2 regions of the Amycolatopsis sp. NPDC114484 genome follow, and region 2 is predicted to be linked to the other one. Evidence: riboswitches for the same ligand, from Rfam matches in the RefSeq annotation. Region 2 holds a riboswitch; the other holds the start of a gene.
What was found. Region 2 has a riboswitch for thiamine pyrophosphate ahead of thiO (glycine oxidase ThiO). Riboswitches for the same ligand answer to the same signal wherever they lie in the genome.
Positions count from the first base shown of each region.

Region 1: linked by a shared signal. The riboswitch ahead of ACZ7SW_RS36810 (thiamine ABC transporter substrate-binding protein) and the one ahead of thiO (glycine oxidase ThiO) in region 2 are both predicted to bind thiamine pyrophosphate.

Region 1 covers NZ_JBVKDQ010000022.1:8,753-13,906, reverse strand. The annotation lists gene ACZ7SW_RS36830 (GlxA family transcriptional regulator) at 1-742, shown strand, start outside; gene ACZ7SW_RS36825 (hypothetical protein) at 836-1,519, shown strand; gene ACZ7SW_RS36820 (DUF3592 domain-containing protein) at 1,588-2,013, shown strand; gene ACZ7SW_RS36815 (4a-hydroxytetrahydrobiopterin dehydratase) at 2,395-2,685, opposite strand; TPP riboswitch at 2,710-2,821, shown strand; gene ACZ7SW_RS36810 (thiamine ABC transporter substrate-binding protein) at 2,853-3,920, shown strand; gene ACZ7SW_RS36805 (ABC transporter permease) at 3,896-5,154, shown strand, end outside.
Region 2 covers NZ_JBVKDQ010000009.1:92,031-97,184, forward strand. The annotation lists gene ACZ7SW_RS22685 (NAD(P)-dependent alcohol dehydrogenase) at 1-375, shown strand, start outside; gene thiG (thiazole synthase) at 377-1,129, opposite strand; gene thiS (sulfur carrier protein ThiS) at 1,132-1,332, opposite strand; gene thiO (glycine oxidase ThiO) at 1,332-2,420, opposite strand; TPP riboswitch at 2,417-2,522, opposite strand; gene thiE (thiamine phosphate synthase) at 2,553-3,218, shown strand; gene ACZ7SW_RS22710 (hypothetical protein) at 3,452-4,246, opposite strand; gene ACZ7SW_RS22715 (threonine ammonia-lyase) at 4,401-5,154, shown strand, end outside.

The sequences.
Region 1 (5,154 bases), on a different contig from region 2:
TGCGGTGGTGACCGGGGAGAACGGGGAGATCATCGCCCGGTGCGACCCCGCGGTGGTCGAAGAGGTCCGCCGCCTGGCTGGGCATACGCGACGGGTGGCGTCGGTCTGCGTCGGTGCTCATATTCTCGCCGCGGCCGGGCTGCTTGACGGGAAACGCGCCACTACGCACTGGTCGACGGCTCGGCAGTTGGCCGAGGAGTATCCCGAGGTGACCGTCGACGCGGACCCGATCTTCATTCGCGACGGCACGGTGTGGACCGGGGCCGGGCTCAGCGCCTGTCTTGATCTCGCATTGGCGCTGGTGGCTGACGATTTCGGTCCGGAACTGGCTTCCCGGGTGGCTCGCCAGCTCGTCATGTTCCTGCGCCGGCCGGGCGGGCAGAGTCAATTCAGCGTGTCGGTGGAGCCTGCGTCCGCGACTCGGCGGGTCGACGAGTTGCGGCACCATATCGCGGCGAATTTGGCGGATCCGTTGACGGTTGCCGACCTTGCGGCGCACGCCCATGTGACGGACCGGCAGATCACGCGGGTGTTCAAGGCGGAGCTGGGGATGACGCCCGCCGCGTACGTCGAGCGCGCGCGGGTCGAGGCGGCGCGGCATCGGCTGGAGACGACTGATGAAACGTTGTCCAGAATTGCCGGAGTATGCGGATTCGGCACAGTTTCGACGCTGAACCGCTCTTTTCGGCGGACTTTAAAGACGACGCCCAGCGAGTACCGGGAACGATTCCGGATCAATTGAAGGAATATTCCACTCACTAACCAGGCGCCCCGGCCCGCCCGGATTCAGACGGTGCTTTCCGCTACGATCGTCCCCGCATTCGAGGGGGTTTGAATGACGCGGAACCAGCCGTCCCCGATGGCAGCGCCGCCGTGGACCTACCGCGACGACGTGCTGGGCTACACCTGTCACCTGGCGGCGCTGATGGCGGCCGACGCCGATCTCGGCCAGGTCGAGGAAGTGCTCGCGCCGTTTCCGGGGCGGAACGTGGCCGGGGAGCGGTTCTGGGCGACCGGGTCGGTCGTGGTCTCGGACTTCCGGGCGCTCGGGGACGGGAGCTGGAGCGTGTCGACCCCGTTCGTGTTCGGTACGGGGGCGCTCGGCGCCGGGCTGGTGGTCGGTTCGCTGGCGGGCGGGGCGATCGCTAAGTCACGAGCACGGCGGGCGGCGGCAGCGGCCGCGGTCCCGCGCTGGGTGCCGATCGCGCACGGCGCGCTGTACCTGAGCGAGCACGGATTCCATCTCCATACGCCGCAGGTGAACGCGTGGCACTGGGCGGGCGTCACCGGTGCGGAGATGGTCGCCCCGGGCGTCGTGCACGTGACGGGGAACGGCGAAAGCGGCCCGGTGTCCTGGCTGATCCAGTCGGAGTGGGCCGAGCTGCTCTTCGTGACGTGGGCGAACGCGGTGCATCCCCGGCATCCGCAGCTCGTCACCGGGCAGTGGCTGCCGCCGGGCTGGGTCGAGCACGCGAAGTGGCACCACCGGGTCCCGGCCCCGCCTCCCGGCGAGCTGTGACCTGACCCGCGAGGGGCAATTTCGGGGAAACGTCCCGCTCGCGCCGATTATCCGGCGAAGATGCCCCGGTGCGTATCGTTCTCTATGCCCTGTGGGGCGCATTCATGGTCGCCCTCGTGGTGAGTTCCTCGATCCAGCTGAGAAAAGCCAGCCGCCGCAAGAAAGGGCTGGCGTCGTGGCCGCGGACCCAGGCGGTGGTGACCGGGTACGACCGGCGCCGCGGCGGGGCCGATCTCGACAGCCGGACGGTCTACTACCCGAGGTACGAGTACCGCGGGCCGGACGGCCAGGTCCACGGCGGCAAGTCCGAGACGGTCGGCTGGAGCGAGCCGCGGCGGAACGCGACGCTTCAGGTGGCGGTGAACCCCGGGAACCCGGCGGAGTCGGTCCCGGAAGGGCCGGTCCGGATGGGGTTGGTCGGCTGCGCGTCGATCGTGATCGGGCTCATCGGGATCGGCATGTTCTTCTTCATCCGGATGTTCCCGCTGCCGTGAACCGGCCGGGGCTCAGCCGAGCAGGCCGAGCACGATCATCGACAGCAGGACGACGGCGGTCGAGAACGCCGCGACCCACGTGCGCTGTGCGGCGGTGAGCTGGGCGGATGTGCTGTTCATGGCGGGTCCTAGCGGGGCGAGTGCCGACGATTACCGCTGGGATAGCGCCTTGATCTAGCTCACTGTTACCGCTTGTGATCAAGGTCACGCCGATTGCGCGCGGTGTGCCACAGCACCCCGCCCGCGGCGGCCACCATCAGGCCGAACGAACCCATCCCCACCACGAGTGCCTGGACCATCCCGGCCTCCTCTCATCGCGTCTGTCCGGGAGACGCGCGAAAGGGTCGCTCGTTATGCCAGGGTTGCGGACGTCACACCTGGTCAGCGGGCCGCCAGCACCTCGTCGATCTGCCCGGCGAGCGCGAAGTCGCGTTCGGTCAGGCCGCCCAGATAGTGGGTGCTGAGGCGGAAGGTCAGGGTGCGCCAGCGGATGTCGATGTCGGGATGGTGGTCGGCCTCCTCGGCGAGTTCGGCTACCCGGTCCACCACCTCGATCGCCGCCGGGAAGGACGGGAGTTCGACCGTCCGCACGATGGTGCCGTCCTCGCGCCGCCACTCCGGAACGCCGCCGAGGGCCTGCTCCACCGCCGAGTCGTTCAATAGCTGAGTCATCACTCCATGGTGTCGGCTACGCTGCGGCATTGCCACGGGAGTCCGGTACGCCGGGCTGAGAGGCGGGCCTCGCACCCGCGACCGTTCGCACCTGGATCCGGATCATGCCGGCGTAGGGAGGCCGTATCGCTCTCCCTCATCCGGCGCAGTGCAGGAGGGGAAGAATGATGTCGCGGACCGTCCGCACGGTGGCCTGTCTCGCAGGAGTCTCGGTGCTCGCCAGCGCCTGCTCGCTCTCCAGCGGCGACTCCGGCGGGTCGTCCGCGAGCTCTGACCAGCAGACGCCGACCGTCACGCTGGTCACGCACGATTCGTTCGCCGCCCCGCAGGACGTGCTCGACGCGTTCCAGCGCCAGTCCGGGATCAAGCTCAAGATCCTCAAGTCCGGCGACGCCGGCGCGCTCACCAACAAGCTCGTGCTCACCAAGGGCAGCCCGATCGGCGATGTCGCGTACGGCGTCGACAACACCTTCGCCTCGCGCGCGCTCAGCGAGGGCGTCTTCCAGCCCTACACCAGCCCGGAGGCCGACCGCGGCCCACAGCGTTACTCCGTCGACCCGCAGCACCGGCTGGCGGCGGTCGACCTCGGCGACGTCTGCGTGAACATCGACCCGGCCTACTTCGCGAGCAAGGGCCTCCCGGAGCCGAAGACCTACGACGACCTCGCCGACCCCAAGTACAAGGACCTGACCGTCGCGGAGAGCCCGGCCACCGCGTCGCCGGGGCTGGCCTTCCTGCTCGGCACGGTCGCGAAGTACGGCGAGAACGGCTGGCAGGGCTACTGGCAGAAGCTTAAGGACAACGGCATCAAGACCGTCAGCGGCTGGGAGGAGGCCTACACCAAGGACTTCTCCGGTTCGTCGGGCAAGGGCCCGCGGCCGATCGTCGTGTCCTATGCCTCGTCGCCGGCCGCGGAGCTCGGCGAGGACGGCAAGCCGCGCACCAAGGCGCTGCTCGACACCTGCTTCCGCCAGGTCGAGTACGCGGGCGTGCTCACCAACGGCAAGCAGCTCCCGCAGGCCCAGAAGGTCGTCGACTTCCTGCTGTCGCAGCAGTTCCAGACGACGGTCGCGGCCAACATGTACGTCTACCCCGCGCGCCAGGGCGTCGAACTGCCCGCGGGCTGGGCCACCGCGGCACCGCAGCCGCAGACGCCGGCCACCATGCCCGCGGACAAGGTGCAGGCGGGCCGGGAGAAGTGGATCGGGGAATGGCGCTCGCTCATGGGCGCGTGATCCCCGCGCGCACCATCGGGCTCACGCTGCTCGGCTTGCTGCCGGTCGCGTTCCTGGTGGTGTTCTTCGCCTGGCCGGTCGTCGCGATCGTCGGCCGGGGGTTTTCCGCGGGCGGCGTCGACACTGTCCTCGGCGATCCGCAGACGTGGCGGCTAGCCGGGTTCACGCTGGCCAGTGCGGCCGCGTCGACGGTGGTCGCGGTGCTCGCCGGGCTGCCGGTGGCGTATCTGCTCGCCCGCGTCCGGCTGCCGGGTGTCGGCTTGGCGCGGACGATCGTGCTGGTTCCGTTCGTGCTGCCGACGGTCGTCGTCGGCCTGGCGTTCCGGGCGATCTGGCCGGACGGCGGCGTGCTGCCGCTCGTGCTGGCCAACGCGTTCTTCAACGTCGCGGTCGTCGCGCGCACGGTCGCCGGGTTGTGGGCGCATCTCGATCCGCGCGCGACCGAGGCGGCGCGGGCGCTCGGTGCCTCGCCGTGGCGGGCGTTCCGGTCGGTGACGTTGCCTGCGCTCGGCCCGGCTGTCGCGTCTGCTGCCGCGGTGGTGTTTCTGTTCTGCGCCACCAGTTTCGGTGTGGTGCTGATCCTCGGCGGCGGTAGCTACCGGACGCTGGAGACCGAGATTTACCTCCGCACGGTCGACCTGCTCGACCTATCCGGTGCGGCTGCGCTGTCGTTGATCCAGTTCGCGGCTGTGGTCGCCGCGCTGGTGCTTGGCGCGGTGGCACGCCGGAAGCGGGAGAACGCGGTGAAGCTGCGGTCCGCGCAGGTCACGGCGCGTCGGCCGCGAGGCGGGGAGTGGTGGACAGTCGGTGCTGCGGCCGTAGTGCTCGGCCTGTTGCTGACGCCGATCGTCTCGCTGCTCCTCGAGTCAGTGTCCACTTCGGACGGATGGAGCCTCGCCGGGTACCGCGCGCTGAACACCGTGGGGCAGAACGGCGCGCTGCAGGTGTCCGGCTGGATCGCGGCGCAGAATTCGCTCGCCGCAGCCACTGATGCGACGCTCTTGGCGATGGCCGTCGGACTGGTCGCGAGTGTGGTGCTGGTGGCGCTCCGCCGTTCGCCGGGAGGGCTCGCGCGCGGGATGGGTGAAACCATGGACGTCGCGTTGATGCTGCCGCTAGGCGTCTCAGCGGTGACCGTCGGCTTCGGCTATCTCGTGACGCTCGACGCGTTGCCCGGCGACCTCCGCACGTCGCCGCTGCTCGTGCCGTTCGCTCAAGCGCTGGTGATCATGCC
Region 2 (5,154 bases):
GAGATCGCTCTCGACTACCGCGATCCTGGCGACCTCGGGAAGTTTGACGTCATTCTCGACACCGTCGGCCGCGACCTCGACACTTTCCGGCGGTTGCTGACCCCGCGCGGACGGATGGTCGCGATCGCGTTCGACCTCGACCATCCGGTCCGCTCGCTTGGCTATATAGCGGCGAACTCGCTGCGCCCGACTCGCTGGGTGCGGGCCTTCAGCGGGAATCCGAAGGCGGATCTGCTCGCTGACCTGAGCCGGTGGGTCAATGCCGGGCTGGTTCGACCATTGGTGGATAAGGTGTTTCCGTTGGCCGATCTCGCCGAGGCACACCGCACGCTCGAAAACGGCGGTGTGCGCGGCAAAATCGTCGTCGAGGTGTAGCTCAGCGACGCGGACTCGACGCCTGCGCCCAAAACCGCTGCGGCACCCGTCCCGCGCCACGCGCCAGATACCCGGCCTCCACCGCGCTCCGCATCGCCAGCGCCATCCGTTCCGGATCCGCCGCCCGGGTCACCGCTGTCGACAGAAGCACCGCCGAGCAGCCGAGTTCCATCGCCAGCGTGGCATCCGACGCAGTACCGATTCCCGCGTCCAGCACGATCGGCACCGACGCGCGCGAGACGATCAGTTCGATGTTGTGCGGGTTCCGGATGCCCAGCCCAGTGCCGATCGGGGCGCCGAGCGGCATCACCGCGGCGCAGCCCGCCTCCTCCAGGCGGAGGGCGAGAACCGGGTCGTCGTTGGTGTAGGCGAACACCGTGAACCCGTCCGCCACCAGGCGTTCGGCCGCTTCGAGGGTCTCCAGCGGATCGGGCAGCAGCGTCCGGTCGTCGGCGTGCACCTCGAGTTTGATCAGGTTCGTTTCGAGCGCCTCGCGGGCCAGCTGGGCGGTGAGCACGGCTTCCGCCGCCGTCCGGCAGCCCGCGGTGTTGGGCAGCAGCTCGATGTCCAAGCGCCGCAACAACTCCAGCACCCCGGAGCCGCCCTCGGCGTCGGCTCGGCGCATCGCCACGGTGGTCAGCTGGGTGCCCGACGCGACCAGCGCGCGTTCCAGCACCTCGAGATTCGCCGCGCCACCGGTGCCGATGATCAATCGCGACGACAGCTTGTGTTCGCCGATGATCAGGTCGTCCATGCTCAACCTCCTTGAACCGCGGTCAGCACTTCGAGGTGCGCGCCCTTCGGCACGACCGCTTCTTCCCATTCGCCACGCCGCACGACCTCGCCGTTGACCGCGACGGCCACGCCCCGGCGTTCCGCGCCCAGCGCGTCGAGGACCGCGGAAACGGTGCTGTCGTCGGGAAACTCCCGCCACTCGCCGTTGACCTTGATCTCCATCAGACTCGCTCCTTCTCGACCAGCCGGGCGGGCGTCGCCGCGGCGACCTCCGGCGACGGGGCTTCGCCGGCCAGCCACGCGACCACAGCGTCCGCAGTCGCGGGTGCCATCAGCAAACCGTTGCGGTGATGCCCGGTCGCCGCGTACACGCCTTCGCTCACTTCGCCGATGTACGGCAACGCATCTCGGCTCGCGGCGCGCAGTCCGGCGGCGACTTCCACCAGCTCGTACTCCGTGATGCCGGGCAGAATCCGTTCCGCGTTCTCCAGCAGCTCGCGTACGCCGCGCGCGGTGACGGCCTGGTCGAAACCCGCTTCGTACTGCGTCGCGCCAAGGACCAGTTCGCCGTTTTCTCGCGGTACCAGATAGATCGGCCGTCCTTCGACCATCGCGCGCACCGTGTACGGCGGAGGCGGCAGGCAACCCCGACGCGGACGCAGCCGCAGGATCTCCCCCTTGAGCGGGCGTACGGCGTGCTCCAGCAACGGATGCAGCTGACCGGTCCACGCACCCGCGGCGAGAATCACCGGACCGGACACTTCGGAGAGGCTCTCGAGCCGTTCGCGACGGAACTCGACCCCACGCTTCGTAGCCGCTTCGCTCAGCGCTGTGAGCAGTTTCCGGTTGTCCACGGCTAAATCGCCCGGCACACGCAGGCCGCTGCGAACCGCGCCAAGGCCCGGCGCGAGCCGCTTCGCCGCGCGGCCGGTGAGTGTCTCGACGTCGCGGCCGAGCGAACGCAGGTACCCGGCGAGGATGTCGAGGTGCCCGGCGTCGGCGCTGTCGAACCCGACGACGATCGTGCCGTGCTCGGCCAGCCCGGGATCGGTCCCTTCGGCACCGAGTTCCCGCGCGAAGCTGGGCCAGCGCCGCAATGACGCTTCCCCCAGGCTGAGCACGGCTTCCTCACCCGGCCACGCCTCGGTGACCGGGGCGAGCATCCCGCCGGCCAGCCAGGACGCGCCGCCGCGCACCGGATCCGGGTCGATGACCGTGACGCGCCATCCAGAGACGGCCGCGCGCCAGGCCGCGGACAGCCCGATGACGCCGCCGCCGACGACAGTGACGGTTGTGGTGCTGGTGTTCACAGTGGAATCACGCTCCCTGCGCCGGCATGACCCGGATCAGGTTCCACGGTCGGAGCGGCAGCTCCCTCTCAGCCCGTGCCTCGGGCTCCCGTGCGGACTCCAACACCGTAGCGCGCGGGTAACGTCACCGCCATGCCTGCCTTGACCGGAGACCAAATTCGCACCCGTCTCGCCGACGCCCGGCTGTACTTGTGCACTGACGCCCGTGCTTCGCGGGGAGACCTTGCTGAGTTCGCTGACGCCGCGTTGGCGGGTGGCGTCGACATCGTGCAGCTGCGGGACAAGACCGGGGGCGCGCCGCTGGAGGCCAAGCAGGAAATCGCGGCGCTGGAGGTGCTGGCGGAGGCCTGTGCGCGGCACGGGGCGCTGCTGTCGGTGAACGACCGGGCGGATGTGGCGCTGGCGGTGGGGGCGGATGTGCTGCATCTGGGGCAGGACGATATTCCGGTGTCGCTTGCGCGGCGGGTGCTGGGCGACGACGTGGTGATCGGGCGGTCTACCCATTCGGCGGAGCAGGCCGCGGCGGCGGCTGGTGAGGACGGGGTGGATTACTTCTGCACTGGGCCCTGTTGGCCCACGCCGACTAAGCCTGGGCGGTTTGCGCCTGGGTTGGGGTTGGTTCGGTCTACCGCGGCTCTCGGGACTGAGCGGCCGTGGTTCGCGATCGGCGGGATTGACGAGGCTCGGTTGCCGGAGGTGCTGGAGGCGGGGGCTTCTCGGGTTGTGGTTGTTCGGGCTATTACTGAGGCTGAGGATCCTAAGGCTGCTGCGGAGGGGCTTAGGGTTCGGCTTTCTTAGGGGGGCTCGTCGCCTGGCGGCGACATTGCTGCGGTGTTGCGTGGGGGCACCCCGAAGCTTGATTGTGATGACGGTCTGAGGGTGCTTGTCAAGGCGGGAAAGATGCCTTGACAAGCACCCTCAGACCGCATTTTGGCTTCGTATCGGGGTGCGGGGGTGGTGTGGGTGCGTGGTTCGGTGGGTGCACCGGTGGCGGTTCGTGGTGGTCTGTGAGGACAACGGCGGAGGGAGGGCTACTCGCCTGCGTTTGACGGGACTGCGGGGGCCGTCGGAGTCTGGCTGGTGCTGGGGGCCTGCGAGCTCGTGCTCGGCTTCGAGGACGTTGACGGCGGGCGGCTCTGCTGCGTCTGCTCCGAAGGCGGCGGAGCGCTGGGCGTAGTCATGGGAGTGGACGTCGGGTTGTTCTGCTTCGACTCGCCTGGCGGAGGGGTCTGCGGCGCAGTACTCGGCGCGTTGTCCGGGTGGTCATCCCGCTGCTGGCTGGTATCCGGCTGCCGAGGGATCAGCCCGGTAGACACGCTTCCCTTGGTCGTCCAGTCAAGCCCCAGCAGAACGACCAACGCGACGACGAACGCCACCACGCTCGAAGCGATGATCAACGGCCACCGCAGCTTCCGCAGCTTTTCGCCCAGACTGTCCGACTTCTCCGGCTCGGTCGGCTTCAGCTCGGACAACCGGACCGTGGGCATGTTCGCCAGGTCAGCCGGGAGATACGCCGTTGGCGCCTCGCCGGGGGCGGTTGGCTTGTCGCTGGGCACCCGCACCGGTGCCAAGCCGCCGCGACCGCGTCGCGCAGCGGTTTCCATCGCCTTCCGCGCGGCATCACGAGTGCGCTGCAGAGAACGCAGGTACAACTCGCCGCCGACGGTGCTGACCACGCTGGCCACTCCGGCGCCGATGACTGTTCCCGCGACCCCCAGCGTCGAACCCAGCAACGCGGCGGTGACCGCCGCCAGCGCGGCGGCGAGCACCGAGGTCGTCCGGAGTTTCTTCTTGTCCTCCGCGGTTTCCTTCTGCTCCTCGCTCATGATTCCGATCTGATCGTTTCCCAGCCGTTGTCCCTGTTTCTTCAACGGTTAAGTCGTCTGAGGTGCTCCCTTCGTTGCCCCGGCGTGAGGGACGCCACGTTGACTGTCCAAAATGGATAGACTAAAGCTCACACATTCCTGACATACTCGCCCCATGCACCTCGTGACGATCTCCGACATCGAAACCGCGGCCGAGCGGGTGAAGGGCACCGCGGTGCACACTCCATTGCTGCGTCAGCTCTGGGTTCCCGGCGAGTTCTGGGTGAAACCCGAGAGCCTGCAACCGATCGGCGCGTTCAAGATCCGCGGCGCGTACAACGCGATCGCCGCACTCACCGACGTCGAACGGAAACGCGGCGTGGTCGCGTATTCAAGCGGCAACCACGCGCAAGCGGTCGCCTACGCCGCCCGCGAATTCGGGATTCCCGCGGTGATCGTGGTGCCGGACGTCACTCCGCGGCTGAAGGTCGAAGCCACTCTTCGCTGGGGTGCGGAAGTCCGCGAAGTGCCGATCGCGGAACGGGAATCGGCGGCGCTCGCGCTCGCGGAGGAACGCGGTCTCACGCTGATCCCGCCGTTCGACCACCCGGACATCATCGCCGGGCAGGGCACCGTCGGCCTGGAGATCGCCGAGGACCTGCCGGATGTCGAGACCGTGCTGGTCCCGGTCAGCGGCGGCGGCTTCGCCTCCGGCGTCGGCACCGCGATCAAGGCGAAGTGCCCGAACGCGAAGGTCTACGGCGTCGAACCGGAACTGGCCGCCGACACCGCGGCCAGCCTCGCCGCGGGCGAGATCGTGGACTGGCCCATCGCCGAACGCGCCCGCACCATCGCCGACGGCCTGCGCGCGCAACCGTCCGAGCTCACGTTCGCGCACCTGCAGCACGTTCTGGACGGCGTGATCACGG